Linked DNA regions of Nonomuraea sp. NBC_00507. The protein of the gene in region 1 interacts with the protein of each later gene in a pairwise test. Links are inferred from orthologs where the notes say so. Each region holds a gene or a part of one and is shown in the gene's direction. Other genes may lie near its edges. The genes, in order: OHA25_RS56140 and ndk.

Region 1 (11,555 bases):
CGCCGGCGGTCGCCATCGCCTTCCTCCTCCCGGCGGCGCTGCTGCTGGGGATCTGGGTGGTCTACCCGATCGTCTACTCGATCTTCCGCAGCCTCTTCGACGCGAACGGCACCGGATTCGTCGGCCTGGGCAACTACACGACGATCTTCACCGACTCCGGCACGCTCACCACGATCCGTAACAACCTCATCTGGGTGGTCATCGCCCCGATCGTGGTCACCACGCTGGGCCTGATCTTCGCCGTGCTGACCGAGCGCATCAAATGGGCGACGGCGTTCAAGCTGATCGTGTTCATGCCGATGGCGGTCTCGCTGATGGCCGCCGGCGTGATCTTCCGCCTGGTGTACGAGGAGAACCCGGACAAGGGCCTGGCCAACGCGGTGCTGACGACCGTGCACGACACGTTCTCCTCCTCGCAGGGGTACCCGGAGGCCCGCCCGCGCGAGGGCGCCCAGTCCCCGGTCGCCGCCCAGAACGGCGCGGTCGTCACCAAGCAGCCCGTCCAGGCGGGCCAGCAGGTGCTGATCCCGATCGTCGGCGTCAAGCCGGCCGTCATGCCGGCCGACGCGCGGCCGGCCCCGGAATCGGCGAGCGGCAGCGGGATCTTGGGCATCGTCTGGTTCGACTTCACGCCGGGAGGCGGCGGCCAGAGCGGCGCGGTGGACACCGGCGAGAAGGGCCTGCCCGGCATGACCGTCGAGGCGGTGCAGAACGGCCAGGTCGTCGCGACCACCGCGACCGACGACCAGGGCGCGTTCCGCTTCGCGGACCTGCCTGCGGGCTCCTACACGATCCGCCTGCCGCAGTCGAACTTTGAGGCCTCCTACGGGGGGCTGACCTGGCTGGGCCCGACGCTGATCACTCCGGCGATCATCGGCGCGTTCGTCTGGGTGTGGGCCGGGTTCGCCATGGTCCTGCTCGCGGCCGGGCTGGCGGCCATTCCGAGGGACGCGCTGGAAGCGGCCCGCATCGACGGCGCCACGGAGTGGCAGGTGTTCCGCAAGATCACCGTGCCGCTGCTGTCGCCGGTGCTCCTCGTCGTCTTCGTGACGATGATCATCAATACTCTGAAGGTGTTCGACCTGGTGTTCATCATCGCGCCGGCCTCGGTCCAGCCGCAGGCGAACGTGGTCGCGCTGGAGATGTGGCGCGTGTCGTTCGGCGGCGGGAACAACCAGGGGCTGGGCAGCGCGCTCGCCATCCTCCTGCTGATTCTGGTCCTTCCCTTCATGATCATGAACATCCGCCGGTTCAGGAGGGAAGACACATGACGAGCGCGACTGCTACCGCCCCGCAGGGGCTGGAAACGGGTGCGCCGCGCAGGGGCGTGCTGAGCAAGATCGTGGATCGGATCGGCAGCGGCGCCGTCCAGCTCATCATGGTGGTGCTGGGCCTGTTCTGGCTGGTCCCGACGCTCGGCCTGCTGGTCGTCTCCATGCGGACCACGCCGGTCAACAACGCCGAGGGCTGGTGGACGGTCTTCACCAAGCCGGCCGAGCTGACCATCCAGAACTACCAAAACCTGCTGGGCAGCGGCTTCACGGCGTCCTTCTGGAACACCGTGCTGATCACGGTGCCGACCACGGTCCTGGTGATCGGCATCGCGGCGATGGCGGGATACGCGTTCGCGTGGATGGACTTCCCCGGGCGGGACGCGGCCTTCCTGGTCGTGGTCGGCCTGCTCATCGTGCCCATCCAGATCGCGCTGATCCCCGTCGCCACGCTCTACGGAAACGCCGGCATCTTCGGCTCGATCCCGGGCGTGGTGCTGTTCCACGTGGCGTTCGGGCTCCCGTTCGCGATCTTCCTGCTCCGCAACTTCTTCGTCGGCATCCCGGCGTCGCTGCTGGAGGCGGCGCGCATGGACGGGGCCTCGGAGTGGAAGATCTTCGCGTCGGTGGTGTTCCCGCTGGGCAAGCCCGCGATCGCCTCGCTGGGCATCTTCCAGTTCCTGTGGGTGTGGAACGACATGCTCATCGCGCTGGTCTTCGCCAACACCGAGAACCAGCCGATGACCAAGTATCTGCAGTCCCAGATGCGGCAGTTCGGGTCGAACGTTGACATCCTCTCGTCCGGCGCGTTCCTGTCGCTGATCATTCCGCTGATCATGTTCTTCGCGTTCCAGCGGTACTTCGTCCAGGGCATGATGGCCGGCTCGGTGAAGTGACGGCTTACGGGCGCCTGCACAGCGGGCGCCCGTAACGTCCGTTTTCGTCGTTCCGATGCATCGGCATGAAGCGTCTTCTCGCTCTCACCGCAGCAGCCTTCATCTCCCTTCCCCTCTCCCCCGCCCTCGCACACGACGCCGCACCCGGCGCGCCGGGTGCGGGTGACCCGTACTTTCCCGAGCAGGGGAACGGCGGCTACGATGCCGGCCATTACGACCTCTCGCTCGACTACGACCCGTCATCCGCACGCCTCATCGGCGTGGCCGGGATCACCGCCCGGGCCACGCAGGCGCTGAGCCGTTTCAATCTGGATCTCGTCAGCACCCTGGCGGTGCGGTCGGTGACGGTGGACGGCCGGCCTGCCGCCTTCACGCAGAGCGGCTCCGAGCTGGTGGTCACGCCCGCCAGGAGCCTCCCTTCAGGCCGCGGCTTCTCCGTCGTCGTCCGGTACGACGGCAAGGCCACGCACGTCATCGACCCCGACGGCTCGCTCGACGGGTGGATCAAGACGAGCGACGGCGTCTTCAACGCCAACGAGCCCCAGGGCGCCATGACCTGGTATCCAGGCAACCACCACATGACCGACAAGGCGACCTATCGGTTCACGGTGACCGTGCCGAGCACCCGGGTGGCGGTGGCCAACGGGGACCTGGTGGCGAAGTGGTCGAAGGGCGAGCGCACCACGTCCGTGTGGGACTCCCGTGAGCCGATGGCCAGCTACCTGGCCACGGTGTCGATCGGCAAGTTCGAGTTCGCCGACGCCAGGATCGGCGGGTACCGCGTCACCACCGCCGTGGACCCCAAGCTGGCCGGCGACGCGAAGGGCTTCCCCGAGCGGCACCCGCCGGTGCTCGACTACTTCAGCTCGATCTTCGGCCCGTACCCGTTCTCCTCGACCGGCGGCATCGTCGACCATGCCCCTGAGGTCGGCTACGCGCTGGAGACCCAGACGCGGCCCATCTACCCGCGGGTCCCCAGCGAGTCGCTGCTCGCGCACGAGCTGGCGCACCAATGGTTCGGCAACTCGGTGACGCCGACGTTGTGGCGTGACATCTGGCTCAACGAGGGCTTCGCCACCTACGCGGAGTGGCTCTGGGCGGACAAGCTCGGCACCCGTACCGTGCAGACCTCATTCGACGCGGCCTACGCGACGGCGGCCGAGGACGAGTTCTGGCAGAGCCCGCCCGCCGACCCGGGCGGCCCGGAGAACCTCTTCCACGACCCCGTCTACGACCGCGGCGCGATGACGCTGCACATGCTGCGGCGCGAGGTCGGTGACGCGGCGTTCTTCGCGATCCTGCGCGCGTGGGCGAGCGACTACAAGTACGGCAACGCCGACACGGCCGCCTTCATCGCCCTGTCCGAGCGGGTGTCCGGCAAGCAGCTCGACGCTCTCTTCGAGGCCTGGCTCTTCAAACCCGGCAAGCCGGCACTGTGATCATTCTGGTACGGCTTGAGAGCGACGTTTCGGCCTCAAGCCGTACCAGACCTAGATAAGCTCATCGGCCATGGCCGGTCGTCCACTGAACGAAGTCGTCGAAGCCGGATGGGCCACAGCGCTTGAGCCCGTCGCCGAGCAGATCTCCCTGATGGGCGAGTTCCTGCGCAAGGAGATCGCTGAGGGCAGGCAATACCTCCCCGCGGGGACCAACGTCCTGCGTGCGTTCAACCAGCCCTTCGACGAGGTCAAGGTGCTGATCGTGGGCCAGGACCCCTACCCGACGCCCGGCCACCCGGTCGGGCTGTCGTTCTCGGTGGCTGCGGACGTCCGGCCGCTGCCGGGCAGCCTGGTCAACATCTACAAGGAGATGGAGACCGACCTCGGCCTGCCGCGTCCCGCCAACGGCGACCTGACGCCGTGGGCGGAGCAGGGCGTGCTGCTGCTCAACAGGGTGCTCACCGTGATGCCCGGCAAGCCGGCCTCGCATCGGGGCAAGGGCTGGGAGCAGGTCACCGAGCAGGCCATCCGCGCGCTGGTGGCGCGGGCCAAGCCGATGGTGGCGATCCTGTGGGGCCGCGACGCTCGTAACCTCGCGCCGATGCTCGGCGACGTGCCGCGCATCGAGTCCGCCCATCCCTCCCCGTTGTCGGCGCGCAGCGGCTTCTTCGGCTCGCGGCCGTTCAGCCGGGCCAATGAGCTGCTCGCCCAGCAGGGCGCGGCGCCTGTGGAGTGGAAGCTGCCTTAGCTCAGCGGCTGAGGACGCGCCGCAGGACCCGTTCCAGCGTGGCGAGCGGGTCGGGGTCGGCGTCCGGGGAGCGCCAGGCCACATATCCGTCCGGCCGGACCAGGACGGCGCCGCCCCCGCTGACGCCGTACCTCTCCCGCCAGCAGCCCTCCGCGTCCTTCAGCTCGTCGCCGATCAGCAGCCGCGTGAGCTGCACCCCCAATCGCTCCTTGATCAGGCGTCCGGCGTCGATCCACGCCTGACCCCCTTCTTTGTCGGCCAGCAGGACGAAGCCGGAGCCGAACAGGTCGATGGTGGAGATGGGCTGGCCCTCCCAGTCGAGCACGACATGCGGGGCGCGGCTGCCTGGACGCCCGTGCGGCACACGGGGATCCTCCAGGATCGAGCCGTCGTCGCCGGGTTCGTCCAGAATCGCCGTGGAGTGGTAGCGGTATCCGATGAGGGCGCCGATCGGGTCCTCCAGGGGCTCGGGGTAACCGACACGGGCCGCGGGAGGCATGCGTACGCCGAGGTTGGCGAGCTGGGCATCGGCCGTCAGCGTGCCGATGGGACGGCGCTCGGCGTCGTAGGTGTCGAGGAACCCGGGACCGGCCTGCCCGGAGAGCACCAGCCAGAGCCGCCAGGCGATGTCGCAGCCGTCTTGGAGCGCCGTGCTGCCCCCCTGCCCGCCGGTAGGCGGCATGGTGTGGGCCGCGTCCCCGGCGAAGAACACCCGCCCGGCCCGGTAGGTGTCGGCCAGCACGTGCGCCATGGCGAAGGTCGTCTTGTCCAGGATGCGCACGTCCAGGTCGGGCCGGTCGACGGCGATGCGGATCAGCTCGACGCAGCGCTCGTCGGGGAAGTCGGCCTCGCTCTCGCCCTCCGCGAGGTTGACGCCGAGCACGTGCGCGCCCACGCCGGTGCCGGTCAGGATCACTCCGGTGAAGACCTCGTTCTGCAGGTACCACAAGGTGACCTCGCGGTCGCGGACCAGGCCGGACAGGTCGGCGTCGAACATGATCGAGCACGTCCGGCCCAGCTCCCCCTTGCCGGAGGCCGGCACGCCCAGGAGCCGGCGCAGCGGGCTCCGGTAGCCGTCGGCGGCCACGACGTAGTCGGCCCGCACCAGGCGCTCCTCACCGGCGGTGCGGATCAGCGCCGTCACCCCGGCCGCGTCCTGCTCCAGCGAACGCAACTCGGTGGAGAAACGCAGGTCGGCGCCAAGCTCCTCGGCCCTGTGGCGGAGCACGCGCTCGACCTCGGCCTGGGGCGCGCCGACCATCGCGGCGGGGGTGATGCCGGCCAGGAAGGCCAGCTCCTCGCGCTCGTCGCTCATGATCATGTGCGGGTCCGGGTCGGCCAGGCTCTTGCCGATCGCGATGCGCATGTTGTCACCGATGCCGGCCCAGATGCCGCTCAGGGCTTCTTCAACGCCGGGCACGGGGCGCAGCAGCTCGACGGCTCGCGGGCCGACGCCGAACGCCTTGGGCTGGACCGATGTGCTCGGATGCCGCTCGACCAGCATGACCGGCACGTCGCGCCAGGCCAGGAGCAGCGCCGCGCTCAGCCCCGCATACCCGCCGCCGACCACGAGGACCGGCACTCGCTCATGCTCCATTGCTCTCCCCCTTCGGGAACGCGTACTATCGCGTTTGGCGGTCAAGCACACGATATGTCGCGTCGATGGAGAGAGTCAAGATATATCTCGAGTTGGCTGAGGGGTCTCCCCCGGTTTGGTCAGCGGAAGGACTACTCCGACAGGTGGCGTTCCAAGGACTCGACCTTGGAGGTCATGCCGTCCGTGATCCCCTGCCGCACGTCGGCCTTGAGCACCAGGCTCACCCGGGGAGCGACCTCCGCCACCGCCTCCACGGCCCGCTTGACGACGTCCATGACCTCGTCCCACTCACCCTCGATCGTGGTGAACATCGCGTCCGTCCGGTTGGGCAGGCCGCTGGAGCGGACCACCTTGACGGCGCGGGCCACGGGCTCGGCGACGCCCTCGCCGACGCCCAGCGGGGTGATGGAGAAAGCGACGATCACGGTGTGCCCCTTGCGGCTATGGGTGCGGCTGGAAGGTTTCGATCTTAGCGAGCGACATGCGAAAAGCCACGACGCCTCCGAACGCCGTGGCCACCGCTGTGTCGGTCACACGTGGTCGTGCTCTTCTTCTTCCTCGCTGGGTCCCTCCGACGGCTCCACGCCGAGCACGGCCTCGCGGGGCTCGATCTCGGCGATGTGGTCGACCAGCGCCAGCACGTGGTCCGGCTCGATCAGCCACTGCAATGCCGAGGCGCCGGTGTCGTCGGCGTTGACGAGCTCGGCCTGCTCCGTACGCTCCTCCTCGGTGAGGTCCGCGTCGGGGTGCCGAATCTCGGCCAGCGCCGCCGCCTGCAGCGCGTCGATGTCGAGCACCTCGACGGTCAGCTCGACCGTGAGGCGCAGGAACTTCGGTTCATCACTCATGGCGACGATCGTAGTCGTGTCGCCGTGGCCAGAAGCGCTCAGGACGACCACGCGTGGCGGGCCAGGAACCCGCGCTCGCCGGTGGCGTACTCCTGGAACGCCTGCCGCACCTCCTCCAGCTCCGGCACCTCCGTGCGGATGAGCGTGCCCTCTTTGTACTCCAGCTCGTAGCCCGGTGAGACCTGCAGGAAGTGGCGCCCGAAGTTCACCAGGGCCACGAACGGGTTCTGCGGGGACAACGTGGCCAGCACGTCGTGCACCAGGCCGAGGTCGGGATCGTGCACGGTCATCCCGTCCCCGGTGTGCAGTTGCATGCCGTCGTAGACGCCCAGCGGCGCCACGTTGTGCACGAGGTCGCGTTGCGGGTCGTAGCAGACCAGGCCGTGCGCCCGCGCGATCGTGAACACCTGCGCGGACGTCTCGTCCATCGTGTCCAGATCCATCGTCACCAGCACGTGCCCCGGATAGACCGTGACCTCGCCGGGCAGCTCCTTGGCGACCTCGGGCACGTCCCCGGTCACCGGCTCGGTCCGCTTGACCGCCAGGTAGGCGGCGCGGGCCTGGTCCCTGCTGATCGGCACCGGCTCGTCCCAGACCATCAACTCAACGCTCATCGGTCCATCTTCTCCAACCCGCATCGCGACCGTGCGCCGCAGGGGCCGTTAAGCAGGTGACTACCTGGGTTTTTCCGACTCAGGCACCAGTTCGGAGGTGCAGTGGGCGCAGCGCCGGGCCTCGGCGGGGATGTCGCTGAGGCACTCCGGGCACTGCTTGGTCGTCGCCGCCTTGTCGCGGTCGAACAGTCTGATCAGCTTGGTCATCGGGGCCACGATCAGCCAGTAGACGATGGCCGAGATGAGCAGGAAGCTGATCAGGTGGTTGAGGAAGTCACCATACATGAACCGGCTGCCGTTGATCGTGAAGGAGTAGTCGGCGAAGTTCGGCTGCCTGCCGCGAAGTAAGAACTGCTTGAAACCGCTCATGACGCGCCACGTTGCCGGGAACCGGCCTCGCAAACTCCTGCCACGACGGCAGGACCGGCTCACCCTCGCTCAGCTGGAGTAACGACCTGGTGAGCGTGGGAAGGAAGAAGGAGGTTCGGCAATGCCCGGGTTGTCCGGCTGAGCGGGGGGACAGAACATGGGGAGAGACCGCAAGGGAGCCTCGATGATCGAGATCTGGCCGGGAGACCCCTATCCGCTCGGAGCCACCTATGACGGGGCCGGCACCAATTTCTCGCTCTACACCGAGGTCGCGGACGTGGTCGAGCTGTGCCTGTTCGACGAGGACAACGTGGAGTCGAGGGTGCCGCTCAGTGAGGTGGACGGCTTCATCTGGCATGGCTACCTGCCGGGCATCGGGCCTGGCCAGCGATATGGCTACCGGGTCCACGGGCCGTACGATCCGGCGCGCGGGATGCGGTGCAATCCGGCCAAGGTGCTGCTCGACCCCTACGCCATGGCCATCGAGGGCGGGGTGACCTGGAACGAGGCCGTGTACGGCTACCGCTTCGGCCACCCCGACACGCGCAACGACCTGGACTCGGCCCCGTACGTGCCGCGTTCAATCGTGATCAACCCATTCTTCGGCTGGGGCCACGACCGGCCGCCCGCCAGGCCGTACCACGACACCGTGATCTACGAGGCCCACGTGCGCGGGTTGTCGATCAGCCACCCCAAGATCCCCAAGCATCTGCGCGGCACGTACGCGGCCCTGCACCACCCCGAGATCCTCGACCACCTCACCAAGCTGGGCGTGACGGCGCTGGAGCTCATGCCGGTGCACCAGTTCGTCACCGACCACATCCTGGAGCAGCGCGGGCTGTCCAACTACTGGGGTTACAACTCGATCGGGTTCTTCGCGCCGCACAACCGCTACTCCAGCCAGGGGCAGCGCGGCGGGCAGGTGCTGGAATTCAAGGCCATGGTCAGGGGACTGCACGAGGCGGGCATCGAGGTGATCCTGGACGTCGTCTACAACCACACCGCCGAGGGCAACCATCTGGGGCCGACACTGGGCTTCCGGGGGATCGACAACATCAACTACTACCGGCTGGTCAGCAACGACAAGCGGTACTACGTGGACACCACCGGCACGGGCAACAGCCTGCTCATGCGCTCCCCGCACGTGCTCCAGATGATCATGGACTCGTTGCGGTACTGGGTCATCGAGATGCACGTGGACGGGTTCCGCTTCGACCTGGCCTCGACGCTGGCCAGGGAGCTGCACGAGGTGGACCGGCTGAGCGCGTTCTTCGACCTGGTGCAGCAGGATCCCGTGTTGTCGCAGGTCAAGCTCATCGCCGAGCCGTGGGACGTCGGCCCGGGCGGCTATCAGGTCGGCAACTTCCCGTCCCGGTGGACCGAGTGGAACGGGCGCTACCGCGACACCATCCGCGACCTGTGGCGCGGGCAGGCGGCCACGCTGCCGGAGTTCGGGTCACGCTTCACCGGCTCGAGCGATCTCTACCAGGACGACAGCCGCCGGCCCGCCGCCTCGATCAACTTCGTCACCTGCCACGACGGCTTCACCCTGCAGGACCTCGTCTCGTACAACAACAAGCACAACGAGGCCAACAAGGAGGGCAACCGCGACGGCACCGACGACAACAGGTCGTGGAACTGCGGCGAGGAGGGCCCGGCGGGCATCGCCATCGAATCGCTGCGCGAGCAGCAGAAACGCAACTTCCTCACCACGCTGTTCCTGTCCCAGGGCGTGCCGATGCTCTCCCACGGCGACGAGCTGGGCCGCACGCAGCGGGGCAACAACAACGGCTACTGCCAGAACAACGAGCTGACCTGGGTCGACTGGTCGGACGTGCGGGAAAACTGGCTGCTGCTGGAGTTCACGCAGAGCCTGGCGGCGCTGCGGAAGAAACATCCGGTGTTCCGCCGCAGGAGGTTCTTCTACGGCAAGCCGGTCCGTGGCCAGAACGACATCGCCTGGCTCACCCCCTCCGGTGAGGAGATGACCGACAGCGACTGGACCGTTGGATACGCCAAGTCGCTGGCCGTCTTCCTCAACGGCGAGGCCATCACCGAGCCGGACCGGCGCGGCCGGCCGATCCGGGACGACTCGTTCCTGCTGCTGTTCAACGCCCACTACGACACGATCAAGTTCACGATCCCCGAGGACTATGGCGAGATGTGGCACACCGAGATCGACACCGCCATGCCGATCATGCTCGACGCGCGGATGTGCCGCGGTGGCGAGGCGATCGCGGTGCCCGGCCGCAGCGTACGGGTGCTGCGCCGTGTCTAAGCCGGTTTCCACCTACCGGGTGCAGCTGACCCCGGACTTCGGCTTCGCCCAGGTGGCCGAGATCGCCGGCTACCTGCGCGATCTCGGCGTGAGCCACGTCTACCTGTCGCCGATCCTGCAGTCCACGCCCGAGTCGCGGCACGGCTACGACGTCACCGACCACTCCAGGATCAGGGAGGAGTTCGGCGGGGCGAGCGGGTTCAGGGAGATGGCGCAGCAGCTGGCCGCCCAGGACCTGGGCGTGGTGGTGGACATCGTGCCGAACCACATGAACACGATGAACGCCCAGTTCTGGTCGGTCTTAAAAAACGGGCCGGACTCGCCGTACGCGAAGTGGTTCGACATCGAATGGGTGGACGGGAAGGTGGCGCTGCCGGTCCTCGGGGACGACACGCCACCTGTGGTCGATGGCGACGTGCTGCGTTACCACGAGCACACCTTCCCCTATCCCGGGCACTACCGGCTGGTCGACTGGCGCGAGGGGCCGGGCTACCGGCGCTTCTTCGACGTGTCGACGTTGATCGGGCTGCGGGTGGAGGACCCGGCCGTGTTGTTCGCCACGCATGAGGTGATCTTCTGGCTGCTCGACGAGGGGCTGGTGGACGGGCTGCGCGTGGATCACCCGGACGGGCTCGCCGACCCGCGCGGCTACCTCGACCGGCTGCGGGCCCGGGCAGGCGAGACCTGGACGGTCGTCGAGAAGATCCTCATCGGCCCCGAGCTGCTTCCCACCGACTGGGCCTGCGACGGCACCACCGGCTACGACGTGCTCAACCGGGTCAACGGCCTCTTCGTCGACCCGGCGGGCAAGGAGCCGCTCGTCCGGCTCTTCACCGAGCTGACCGGGCAGCCCGCCGATTACCGTCCGGTGATGGCCCAAGCCAAGCGGGAGGTCCTGGAGCTGTTCTTCGGCGCCGAGGTCAACCGGCTGGCCAGGGCCACCGGGTGCGCTCCCGACGCGGTGCGAGAGCTGCTCGCCGCGATGCCGGTCTACCGTGCGTACGTGGTACCGGGCGAGCCGGCACCGCCCGAGTCCGTCGAGATCGTCGAGCTGGCCGCCGAGGCCTGCTCCCCCGCTGTGCAACCGCTCGTCCGCCAGGTCCTGTACGGCTCCGCCGAGTCCATCGTGCGTTTCCAGCAGTCGTGCGGCCCGGTCATGGCCAAGGGGGTCGAGGACACGGCGCTCTATCGGTGGTATCCGCTGGCCTGCCTCAACGAGGTCGGCGGAGAGCCGGACGCGTTCGGGGTTTCCGTGGAGGACTTCCACGACTACTGCGCCGAGCTGCGGCCGTACACGATGACCACGCTGTCCACCCACGACACCAAGCGGTCGGAGGACGTGCGGGCCCGGCTGTCGGTGTTGTCGGAGCTGCCGGAGGAGTGGGCCGCGGCGGTGGCGCAATGGTCGGCGACCGTGCGGTTCGATCCCCACCTGGACTATCTGGCCTGGCAGAATCTCATGGCGGCCTGGCCCATCTCGGCCGAGCGGTTCACG
Region 2 (11,445 bases), 6.4 Mb from region 1 along the record:
TTTCCTGGTGACAGCGATGTTCTTCCTCGGAGCGATATTCACGGCACTATGGATCACGGCGATTATCGTCGCTCGCCGTGTCGAGGGCGTCACTAGCCGCTAAAGTCGGCCTACATGGCCGTCCCCCCGATCCAGCGGTCGCCCCGTCCGGCCGACCCCAGGCACCCGTGGCTGCTCGACACGGTGCTCGGGCTGCTCGTCGTGGCTGCGCTGCCACTGGCGATCATCACGATCCCCAACACGCTCTCCGTCGTCGCGAAGCTGCTGCCCGGCGACATCGATCAGGTCGGCTTGATGCGTACGCACGGGCTCGCCCTGCCCGCGCTCATGCTGACCGTCCCGCTCGCGGCCGTGGCGCTGCGGCGAGTCAAGGCGGCCCATCTCATGCTCGGCGGCCTGGCCTTGGTGGCCCTTTCCGACGCCGCGGGCGGGTACGCCGCCTCTGAGCTCGTCGTCGGAGCCGTCCGCGTGCTGCGCGGCATTGGGGCCGGGGTCATCATGCCCGCCACTCTCGCGGCCGTCTGGGGCCGCGTGGCGGTGCTGCGGGCCTTGTGGGTGGGAGTGTTCAGCTTGAGCCTGCTCGCCGCCCAGTCGCTCGCGCTCTGGCCGCTCGACGAGGTGAGCAGCTGGAAGGTGACGTTGCAGCCGTACCCGCTGGTGACGGGGGTGGCGCTGGGCCTGGCAGCCGTCTATCTGCTCGCTTGGACACTCCTCGGCCGTCCCGCCGAGCCTCGCCTCCACCTACGGGAGCGCAGCCGGCTGCTGCTGGCCGCCGTGCCCGCGGCGGGCATCGCGGTCGTGGCGATCAGCACCGCGACCGAAGGGTGGCGGGCCGTCCCGGTGATCATGCTGGCGGCCACGGCGATCGTCGGGCTGCTGGCGTTGGCCTCGATCGGCACGGGCGAGAGCCGCACGATGGCGTACTCGATGGTGGCGGTCGGTGTCGTGCTGGTGCCGAGCGCGGCGCAGGTCACGCTGGTGGAGATGGGCGGCCTCGGCGGGCCGGGGCTGCGTGGGCTCTGGATCCCCTTCGCGGTCGCCGGGGTGCTGGCGGTCGGCGCGTCGGTCGTGGTGCGGCTGTTCGCGCGCGCCGCTGGACGGTGGCTGGCGCCATTGGGACTGTTGTCCATGGTCGGGGGGCTGTCTTCGGTGCGGCTGGTGGTGCCGTCGGCCGACGGTCTCGTCTTGGCGGTGCCGTTCACGCTGCTCGCCGTCGGGGCGGCGGTGGCGTTGACGGCCACGCTGCAGGAGGTTGGGTACGGGACGGCGGCGTTCGGTTTGTCGCTGTGCTTCGCCGGCGTGCTGGCCGGTTTCCTGCTGGGCACGGGTGTGCAGATGGTCATGCTGGACGGCGTACGGTCGGCTCAGGAGCTGGTCGACAACTATGTCGGGGCGCTGCGGTGGTGGGCGTTGGTCGGCGGCTTCCTTCTGGTGGCGATCATCGTGCTCGCGGCTGTGATGGTGCGGCGGCCCGGCGCGGAGACGCTGATCCGGGTGGAGGGTGATCCGCCACCCCCGGGTACGGGACCAGAGCATGGCGATGATGGAGAGGCGCCGGCTGGAGACGGTGCGGGCCCGTCACAGAATGCCGAAGGCGGTGCCCGGACGGTCGTCGGGGTCGCGGAGGCGTCCAGCGGAGGCAGCGAGGGCGGCAGGCGTAAGTGGGGGGACGCCTCGCAGAGCGATGACGACAGCGGCGAGGCCGTGCCTGGCGGGAGCGAGGACCAAGCAGGCGACGAGGACGGGCCGACCGGAATCGTGCCGCGGGTCGTGGCGGCCGCGTCGTCTCAGGGAGCCTTCGACAAGGGGGAATCGCGGCGCGACGGCGACGAGGCGCCCGGTTCTGAGGGAGCGGTGCCCGCTGTGCCGCTGCCAGGGCAATCGCCTGAAGACACCACATCCCCATAGGGCGCCGAGATCCACACGGGAAACGAGGGTACGGGCGCGGGGCGGTAAGCTGAGGGCCCAGCTACGGCGACGCGCGGGCCGATGCCCCCGTGACGCGTCCTCGCGGTGCGGCCGGCGCCGATAGCCGCGACCCCGATCTCTTCGAAGGAGAACTTCAAGTGTCCGAGCGCACTCTTGTCCTGATCAAGCCCGACGGGGTGAAGCGTGGCCTCATCGGTGACGTGATCGCCCGTGTGGAGCGCAAGGGCCTCAAGGTCGTGGCGATGGACCTGCGCACCCTCGACGCCGACACCGCCAAGGTCCACTACGCCGAGCACGCCGAGCGGCCGTTCTTCGGCGAGCTCGTCGAGTTCATCACGTCGGGCCCGCTCGTGGCCATGGTGCTCGAGGGCCCGCGCGCCGTCGAGGCCTTCCGCGCGCTGGCAGGCGCCACCGACCCGGTGAAGTCGGCGCCCGGCACGATCCGCGGCGACCACGCGCTCGAGATCGGCGAGAACGTCGTGCACGGCTCCGACTCCCCGGAGTCCGCCGCCAGGGAGATCAAGATCTTCTTCCCGGACCGGTTCTAGCCGCTTCGCGCTCCGCCCGCGCCCGTGCCAGCTGTCCAGCTGCGCGGGCGCGTGGTTTTTGGGCTGGGCGGGGCGGCGAGGTTTCCGTCGGCAGGCTGCCGTACGCTGTGGCGCAGTGTCGGCGGTGCGTCGTCCAGGCCTTTGGAACGTTCCAGCTATCGGCCGGATGTTGTGGTGCAATCCGGGCAAAATTGCGGTTGAGGTTGAGGCTGGAGATTTTTGAGGAGCGCGGGGCCTGATCACACCCATCGGCGGGTACGTCACGTTACGATTCGAATTCATTCCGTAGTCACTCGCGAACGACGTTACGGAGGGCTCCGTTCCCCATGGGCAGCAAGCTCGCGTTCCTCGGCCGTGACATGGCGGTCGACCTGGGCACCGCCAACACGTTGGTCTACGTGCGCGGCCGGGGCATCGTGCTCAACGAGCCGTCAGTCGTGGCGATCAACACCACTACGGGCAAGATCGTTGCGGTTGGCATCGAGGCCAAGCGGATGATCGGTCGCACGCCCGGCAACATCATCGCGGTCCGCCCGCTCAAGGACGGTGTGATCGCCGACTTCGACGTCACCGAGCGCATGTTGCGATATTTCATCCAAAGGGTGCATAGGCGTCGGCATTTCGCCAAGCCGCGCATCATCATCGCCGTGCCCAGCGGCATCACCAGCGTCGAGCAGCGCGCGGTGAAGGAGGCCGGCTACCAGGCGGGCGCCCGGAAGGTCTACATCGTCGAGGAGCCCATGGCCGCCGCCATCGGGGCGGGGCTGCCCGTGCACGAGCCCACCGGCAACATGGTCGTCGACATCGGTGGCGGCACCACCGAGGTGGCGATCATCTCGATGGGCGGCGTGGTCACCAGCCAGTCGATCAGGATCGGCGGCGACGAGCTCGACCAGGCGGTGATCGCGTTCGCCAAGAAGGAGTTTTCCCTGATGCTCGGCGAGCGCACCGCCGAGGAGATCAAGATGGCCATCGGCTCGGCCTGCCCCAACGGTGAGGAGGCACACGCGGAGATCCGCGGCCGCGACCTGGTCAGCGGGCTGCCTAAGACGATCATCGTGTCCGGTGAGGAGATCAGGAAGGCCATCGAGGAGCCGGTCAACGCGATCGTGGACGCGGTGAAGAGCACGCTCGACAAGTGCCCGCCCGAGTTGTCCGGCGACATCATGGACCGCGGCATCGCGCTCACCGGCGGAGGCGCCCTGCTCAAGGGGCTGGAGGAGCGGGTCAAGGCCGAGACGGGCATGCCGGTGCACCTCGTCGACAACGCACTCGACTCGGTGGCCATCGGCTCGGGCAAGTGCGCCGAGGAGTTCGAGGCGCTCCAAGACGTCCTTGTGCCGGAGTCGCGACACTGATGAGAGACTCGCGCCGGGCCCGGCTGATCCTCGGAGCGCTGCTGACAGCGGCTTTGGTCATCCTGACCATCGACCACCGCACCGGCGAGAGCTCGCCGCTGCGTCCGCTGCGCGCTGCCGGGGCATGGGTGTTCGGCACGGCCGAGCAGTTCGGCAGTGGGCTGGTGCGGCCGGTCGGCGGGTTCGTGCGCGCCATCCTGACGGCGCCGAGCGCCCAGGAACGCATCGAGGTGCTCAAGGAGGAGAATGCGAAGCTGCGCACGGAGCTGCTGACGGACAAGCTCGACGGCGCCCGCTCCAACGAGCTCAAGAAGGTGCTCGGGCTGTCGGGGACGGGTGGATACAAGGTCGTCGCGGCCAACGTGGTCGCCAGGCGCGGGCAGCCGGGGTTCGAGGACACCGTCCAGATCGACGCCGGCACCAGTGACGGCGTGCAGCCTGAGATGACCGTGCTCAATGGTGATGGGCTGGTCGGACGGGTGATCCACGCATCCGCCCGCACGTCGACGGTGGTGCTGCTCAGCGATCCGGCCTCGGCCGCGGGAGCGCGGCTGGAGGGCGGGAGGGAGATCGGGGTGGTGCACGGGGTGGGGGAGCACGGCAGGCTCGTCCAGTTCCGCCTCCTCGACTCCACAGCGCCGCTGACCAGGGGCGCGCGCATCGTCAGCTTCGGCTCCCAAAACGGCCGACCGTACGTTCCGGGGGTGCCGATCGGGGTGATCGAGCGGGTGGAGTCGACCCCTGGGGAGCTGACCCGCATCGCGTACGCCCGGCCGTATGCGGATCTGACGGCACTCGACGTGGTGGGTGTGGTGGTGGAGGCGCCCAAGCGGGATCCGCGTGACGCGGTGCTGCCCGCCAAGCGTGACGCGGTGCCCGCCAAGGAGGGGTCCCGATGATCGGGTCGGGAGCGCTGATCGCGTGGCGGCATGTGGCTGGTGTGACTGAAGGCGTCCGGAGGTGCCGGCGGGCCGCGGGTGTGGCGGTCGAGCGGTGTCGGCCGAGAGGGGGCGCGGTGAGTGGAAGGGCCGGTCGGAAGGGGGCGCTGTGATCGGCGGGATCTCCGTGCTGCTGGCGTTGCTGGCTCAGGTCATGCTGGTCAATCGGCTGCCACTGCCGGCGGGGGGCGCGCCTGACCTGGTGTTGCTGGCCGTCGTCGGCGCGGCGCTGGCACGGGGGGCTTCGTCCGGGGCGATGCTCGGCTTCTTCGCCGGGCTGCTGGTCGACGTCATGCCGCCGACCGCGCACCTGGTGGGCCAATACGCGTTCGTGCTGGCGCTCGCCGGCTACATCGCCGGGCGCGGTGCGGGCGGGCCGGTGACGACCGTGGTGCTGTGCGTGCTGCTGGCGCCGTTGCTGGCCGCGGCCGTGGGCATGCTCATCTCCGATCCCCGGGTGACCATGTCCACGCTGATCGAGCAGGTGCCGGTCACCGTCGTCTACACGCTGCTCGTTTCGCCGATCGTGATCTGGCTGACGACGCGGGGCAGATGGTCGAGGTACTCGACATGATCAGGATGCGGGCCCGGCTGCTGGTGCTGCACGTGCTGGTGCTGGTGCTGCTCGTCGTGCTGACTGTGCGCCTGTGGCAGGTGCAGGTCGTGCGCGGAAACGAGTTCGTGACGCGGGCGACGGAGACCAGGACGCGGACGGTCATCGTGCCGGCCGTGCGCGGGCAGATCCTCGACTCGTCGGGACGGCCGCTGGTGCGCAACAAGACCGCGCTCGTCGTGTCCGTGGACCGGGCCATGCTGTCGCGGATGCCCGACGGAGGGATGACGGTGCTGCGCAAGTTGTCCGCGGTGCTCGGCATGCCGGTCGCGGACCTGCAGCAGCGGATCACGCCGTGCGGGCCGGGAGTGGGCAAGCCATGCTGGACGGGATCGCCATACCAGCCGGTTCCGCTGGATGAGAAGGTCGACCCACGCAAAGCGCTGCAGATCCTGGAGCGGCAGGAGGAGTTTCCCGGTGTGACGGCGGAGATCCACTCCGTGCGGCAATATCCCGGCGGCAGGGCCGGCGCGCAGATGCTGGGTTACCTGCAACCGGTGACCGAGCAGGAGCTGGAGCAACGCGAAGGGCTCAAGGCCAGCTTCTCCGGTGTGGACCTGGCCGGGCGCGACGGGCTCGAATACGTCTACGACGACGCGCTACGCGGCAAGTCGGGCCTGCGCAGGGTGCAGGTGGACCGGATGGGCAAGGCCCTCGGGCTGGAGGAGCAGGTGCCGCCCATCCCCGGCGACCACTTGGTCACCAGCATCGACTCACGGATCCAGACCATCACCGAGAGGGCACTGAACAAGGCGATGAAGTCTGCGCCCGCGGCCGACGGCGGGGCCGGGGTGGTGCTGGACGCGCGCTCGGGGCGGGTGGTGGCGGTGGCCAGCGCGCCCGGCTACGACCCGGCGATCTGGGGTGGCGGGATCTCGGCCCGCGGATACCAATGGCTGCTGTCGGACAAGTCCGGTAAGCCGCTGGTGTCGCGGGCCATCAACGGCCAGTTCGCGCCGGGCTCCACGTTCAAGATCTCCTCTGTTTCGGCGATGTTGCGGGCCGGCTATCCGCTCAATGGCAAATACGGCTGCCCGGGCTCCTACACGGTGGGCGGCCGGGCCTTCAACAACTTCCGCGGCATCGGGCTGGGCACCCTCGACCTGCACACGGCGCTGGTCAAGTCCTGCGACACGATCTTCTACCGGGCGGCGTACGAGCAATACCTCAAGGACGGCGGGCGGCAGCCGAAGAAGAAGCCGAAAGAGGTGTTCTCCAACATGGCCAGGTCGTTCGGGTTCGGCAGCCCGACCGGCGTGGACCTGCCCGGCGAGTCGGCCGGCCGCATTCCCGACCGCGCCTGGAAGCGGGATCTGTGGAACAGGACCAGCGCGGTCAACTGTGAGCGGTCGCGCAAGGGATATCCGGAGGTGAAGGACCGGGCGCGGGCCGAGTTCCTCAAGCGGCTGGCGCTGGAAAACTGCACCGAGGGATTCCTGCTGCGGCCGGGCGACTCGGCCAACTTCTCCATCGGCCAGGGCGACGTGCTGGTCACGCCGATGCAGCTGGCCAGGGCGTACATGGCGCTGGTGAGTGACGGGAAGCTGCGCAGCCCGCGCATCGGATGGGCGCAGGTGCGGCCCGACGGCAAGGTGGTCAGGACCTTCCCTGTGCCCGTGGTGGGCAAGCTGCCGCTCAGCGAGAAAGAGCGGCTCTACATCAAGAACGCGCTGAGCCAGGTCGCCCAGGACGGCACCGCGGCGGGGGCGTTCGCCGGGTTCCCGATGAACAAGGTCCGCATCGGTGGCAAGACCGGCACCGCGGAGGTGTGGGGCAAGAAGGACACCTCCTGGTTCGCCTCCTTCGCGCCCACGAAGAACCCTCAGTACGTGGTGGTCGTCATGGTCTCCCAGGGCGGGATGGGCTCGCAGACCGCGGCGCCGGCCGTGCGGGAGATCTACGAGGGCATTTACGGCATCAAGCGTCCCGCGGCCGTGCCCGGCGGGAAGCTGACCACCAAGCTGCCGACGTTCAGGCCGGACGGGACGGTGGTCCCGGGATGATCGCGCGCACCGCTGTCATCCGGCGGCCCTCGCTCCTGCGGCGGATGGCGCACGAGAATTCGACCATACGCCGGCTCGACGGGCTGATGCTGGTCGCGGTGGCCGGGTTGTGCGTGATCGGCACGCTGCTGGTGTGGTCCTCCACCAGGACCTGGGCGCCCGGAGCCACGGGACTGGTGAAGAAGCACCTGCTCAACGAGGTCATCGGAGTGGTGCTGTGCGCGGTGGTGGCCACGATCGATCACCGGGCGATGCGGGCGTACGCGCCGCTGGTGTTCCTGGTGTCCTTGGTGGGCTTGGGGCTGGTGCTCACGCCACTGGGGGCGACGATCAACGGGTCGCATTCGTGGATCCTGCTGGGCGGGGGTTTCGCGGTGCAGCCGTCGGAGTTCGCCAAAGTGGGGCTGCTGCTGATCATCGCGATGCTGCTGGCGCAGCCGGCCGAGGGCACCGATCGGCCCCGCGGGCTCGACGTCACGCTGGCGCTCGTGGCCGCGGTGATCACGATGGGAATGGTGATGCTCCAGCCCGATCTCGGCACGGCCATGGTCCTGGCCGTGATCACGGCGGCTGGGCTGATCATCGGGGGCGTGCGCAAGCGAGTGATCATCGCGATGACGCTGGTGGCCGCAGCCGGGATTTTCGCGGTGTTCAAATTCGAGATGCTGGAGCCTTACCAGGTGGCGCGGTTCACCGCGTTCGTGGATCCGAGCGTCGATCCACGCGGAGTGGGCTACAACAGCACTCAGTCGCTGATCGCCATCGGATCCGGGCAGTTGCTGGGCAAGGGGCTGCTCGGCGGCGGGCAGACGACCGGCAGGTTCGTGCCCGAGCAGCACACCGACTTCATCTTCACGGTGGCGGGAGAGGAGTTCGGCTTCCTCGGGTCGGTCACCGTCGTGTTGTTGCTCGGCGTGGTGCTGGTGCGCGGGCTGAAGATCGCCAGGAAGTGTGAGGACCGGTTCGGGACGCTGGTCGCAGGGACGATCGTGTGCTGGTTCGCCTTCCAGACGTTCATCAATGTCGGGATGACGATCGGGATCATGCCGATCACCGGGCTGCCGCTGCCGTTCGTGTCATATGGCGGGACCGCGACATTCGCGAATCTCATCGCGATTGGGCTTCTCCAAGCCATCAAGATGCGCGGCCAGTCGTTTAATTAGATGTATGTTCTTGGCCTATTGCGATGAGTGCGGGGAGCGCTTTCTGCTGCCCGCGAACCACGTGGTCGCCCTGCACAACCTGGAAAGCGGCGTGATCGCCGTGGAGCTGACCTGCTACGAAGGGCACCACGTCCTGGTGCTCAGCGGAAATGACATCGACATCACCGGACCTGCCACCGTCTGACCGCCGCTACCCTGGACCGTATGCCTGTCGAGTCGATTTTCCACCGCCTGGAAGCGCTGCTGCCCAAGGTGCAGAAGCCGATCCAGTATGTGGGAGGTGAGCTCAACTCGACCGTCAAGGACTGGGACTCCGCCGACGTGCGGTGGGCGTTGATGTACCCGGACGCCTACGAGGTCGGGCTGCCCAACCAGGGCGTGGCGATCCTCTACGAGATTCTCAACGAGCTGCCCGGGACTCTGGCCGAGCGCACCTACGCGGTGTGGCCGGACCTCGAGGCGCTCATGCGGGCCGAGGGCGTGCCGCAGTTCACCGTCGACGCGCACCGGCCGGTGCGTGCCTTCGACGTGCTGGGGGTGTCGTTCTCCACCGAGCTCGGCTACACCAACATGCTGACCGCCCTCGACCTGGCCGGCATTCCGCTGCATGCGGTCGACCGGGGCGAGGACGACCCGATCGTGCTCGCGGGCGGCCACGCGGCCTTCAACCCCGAGCCGATCGCCGACTTCCTCGACGCGGCCGTGCTCGGCGACGGCGAGCAGATTGCGATCGCCATCTCCGAGGTCATCCGCGAGTGGAAGTCCGAGGGCCGGCCCGGCGGGCGGGACGAGCTGCTGATGCGGCTCGCCGAGTCCGGCGGCGTCTACGTGCCCAAGTTCTACGACGTCGACTACCACCCGGACGGGCGCATCAAGCGTGTCGCGCCCAACCGGCCCGACGTGCCGTGGCGGGTGCACAAGCACACCGTGATGGACCTGGACGAGTGGCCCTATCCGAAGAAGCCGCTGGTCCCGCTGGCGGAGACGGTGCATGAGCGGTTCAGCGTGGAGATCTTCCGCGGCTGCACCCGCGGGTGCCGGTTCTGCCAAGCAGGCATGATCACGCGCCCGGTGCGCGAGCGGTCGATCACCACGATCGGGGCGATGGTCGAAAACGGCATCAAGGAGTCCGGCTTCAACGAGGTCGGGCTGCTGTCGCTGTCGTCGGCCGACCACTCCGAGATCGGCGATGTCGCCAAGGGCCTGGCCGACCGCTACGAGGGCACCAACACCTCGCTGTCGTTGCCCTCGACGCGGGTGGACGCGTTCAACATCGACCTGGCCAATGAGTTCTCCAGGAACGGCAGGCGCTCGGGCCTGACGTTCGCGCCGGAGGGCGGCTCGGAGCGGATGCGCAAGGTGATCAACAAGATGGTCACCGAGGAAGACCTCATCCGCACCGTCACCACGGCATATTCGCAGGGGTGGCGGCAGGTCAAGCTCTACTTCATGTGCGGCCTGCCCACTGAGCAGGACGAGGACGTGCTGGGCATCGCCGATCTGGCCAAGAAGGTCATCAAGGCGGGCCGCGAGGCCACCGGCAGCCGGGACATCCGCTGCACGGTCTCCATCGGCGGCTTCGTGCCCAAGCCGCACACCCCGTTCCAGTGGGCCGGGCAGGCCGACCACGAGACCGTCGACCGGCGGCTCAGGGCGCTGCGTGACGCGCTCCGGAGCGACAAGGCATACGGCCGGGCCATCGGCTACCGCTACCACGACGGCAAACCCTCGATCGTGGAGGGCCTGCTGTCGCGTGGCGACCGCCGGGTCGGCGCCGTGATCCGCGCCGTCTGGGAGGGCGGCGGCAGGTTCGACGGCTGGAGCGAGCACTTCTCCTACGAGCGCTGGATGGCGGCCGCCGAGAAGGCCGGCATCGACGTGGACTGGTACACCACGCGTGAGCGGGAGGAAAACGAGGTCCTGCCATGGGACCACCTCGACGCCGGGCTCGACCGCGAATGGTTGTGGCAGGACTGGCAGGAGGCCGTCTCCGGCGGCGAGGTCGAGGACTGCCGCTGGACTCCCTGCTATGACTGCGGCGTCTGCCCGACCATGGGCACGGAAATTCAAATCGGTCCCACGGGGCGAAAACTCCTTCCTCTGACGGTGGTCTAGCGCGCTCAGTGGGCGAGCCGTGCCTCGGCGTACACATACATACGCTGGGGCGGCTTATCCTGAGACGAAGGGACCTGAAAAGAAGGAACTCTGACAAGGGAAGGACGACAAGCTCTGAAACCTGTTCCCGAAGGGCCTCCGCCCGCGCCCACGGTGCAGCGCCTTCGCGTGCGTTACGCCAAGCGCGGCCGCCTGCGCTTCACCAGCCACCGCGACATTTCGCGTGCCGTCGAGAGGGCGGTTCGCCGTGCCGGCATTCCGGTGGCTTACAGCGCGGGATTCTCGCCCCACCCGAAGATCTCCTACGCGGGCGCGGCGCCGACCGGTGTCGCCAGCGAAGCCGAATACCTCGAGATCGGTGTCACCACGCACTGCGACCCCGAGCAGGTCAGGTCCGGTTTGGACCGGTCGTTGCCGCCGGGGCTCGATGTGATCGACGTCGTGGAGGCGGGTCAGGGTGGACTGGCCGACCGCTTGGAGGTCTCCGACTGGGAGGTGCGGCTGCCTGGTGCCGACCGCGAGCTCGCCGAGGTGGCGGCGGAGAAGTTCCTCGCGGCGGGCACCGTGGAGGTCGAGCGCCTCACCAAGAAGGGCCCCCGTCGCTTCGACGCGCGCGAGGCCGTCCTGGGGCTGACGGTGTCCGAGGGAACAGACAGAACAGACAGAATCGCAGCTCAGGTGCTTGGAGGACCGTGTGTCATACTGCGCATGGTTGTTCGGCACATGACGCCTGCCGTTCGACCCGACGATGTGCTCACAGGGCTGCGCCTTGTGGCCG

What was found.
Region 2: the proteins of OHA25_RS56140 (region 1) and ndk interact in binary tests that used the Escherichia coli proteins (3 or more experiments, as listed by UniProt). The link is inferred for Nonomuraea sp. NBC_00507 from one-to-one orthologs.

Annotation. Positions count from the first base shown.
Region 1 is NZ_CP107853.1:11,799,346-11,810,900, forward strand. The notes cover bases 2,724-5,515. They hold OHA25_RS56140 (uracil-DNA glycosylase), read left to right. Parts: upstream 2,724-3,676; coding sequence 3,677-4,354; downstream 4,355-5,515. Other genes in these bases: OHA25_RS56135 (M1 family metallopeptidase), read left to right, coding at 2,724-3,606; OHA25_RS56145 (FAD-dependent monooxygenase), read right to left, coding at 4,356-5,515. In the rest of the region: OHA25_RS56125 (ABC transporter permease), read left to right, coding at 1-1,271; OHA25_RS56130 (carbohydrate ABC transporter permease), read left to right, coding at 1,268-2,167; more of OHA25_RS56135, read left to right, coding at 2,233-2,723; more of OHA25_RS56145, read right to left, coding at 5,516-5,951; OHA25_RS56150 (MTH1187 family thiamine-binding protein), read right to left, coding at 6,083-6,376; OHA25_RS56155 (hypothetical protein), read right to left, coding at 6,482-6,799; OHA25_RS56160 (hypothetical protein), read right to left, coding at 6,838-7,413; OHA25_RS56165 (MscL family protein), read right to left, coding at 7,474-7,782; glycogen debranching protein GlgX, read left to right, coding at 7,967-10,060; treY (malto-oligosyltrehalose synthase), read left to right, coding at 10,053-11,555. UniProt on the Escherichia coli protein: Excises uracil residues from the DNA which can arise as a result of misincorporation of dUMP residues by DNA polymerase or due to deamination of cytosine.
Region 2 is NZ_CP107853.1:5,357,212-5,368,656, forward strand. Bases 1,090-3,771 are described here. They hold ndk (nucleoside-diphosphate kinase), read left to right. Parts: upstream 1,090-2,066; coding sequence 2,067-2,477; downstream 2,478-3,771. Other genes in these bases: OHA25_RS26100 (hypothetical protein), read left to right, coding at 1,090-1,908; OHA25_RS26110 (rod shape-determining protein), read left to right, coding at 2,804-3,771. Also shown: OHA25_RS26095 (DUF4233 domain-containing protein), read left to right, coding at 1-103; more of OHA25_RS26100, read left to right, coding at 115-1,089; more of OHA25_RS26110, read left to right, coding at 3,772-3,835; rod shape-determining protein MreC, read left to right, coding at 3,835-4,734; rod shape-determining protein MreD, read left to right, coding at 4,883-5,347; mrdA (penicillin-binding protein 2), read left to right, coding at 5,344-7,389; rod shape-determining protein RodA, read left to right, coding at 7,386-8,552; OHA25_RS26135 (hypothetical protein), read left to right, coding at 8,557-8,736; OHA25_RS26140 (TIGR03960 family B12-binding radical SAM protein), read left to right, coding at 8,757-10,667; OHA25_RS26145 (TIGR03936 family radical SAM-associated protein), read left to right, coding at 10,836-11,445. UniProt on the Escherichia coli protein: Major role in the synthesis of nucleoside triphosphates other than ATP. The ATP gamma phosphate is transferred to the NDP beta phosphate via a ping-pong mechanism, using a phosphorylated active-site intermediate.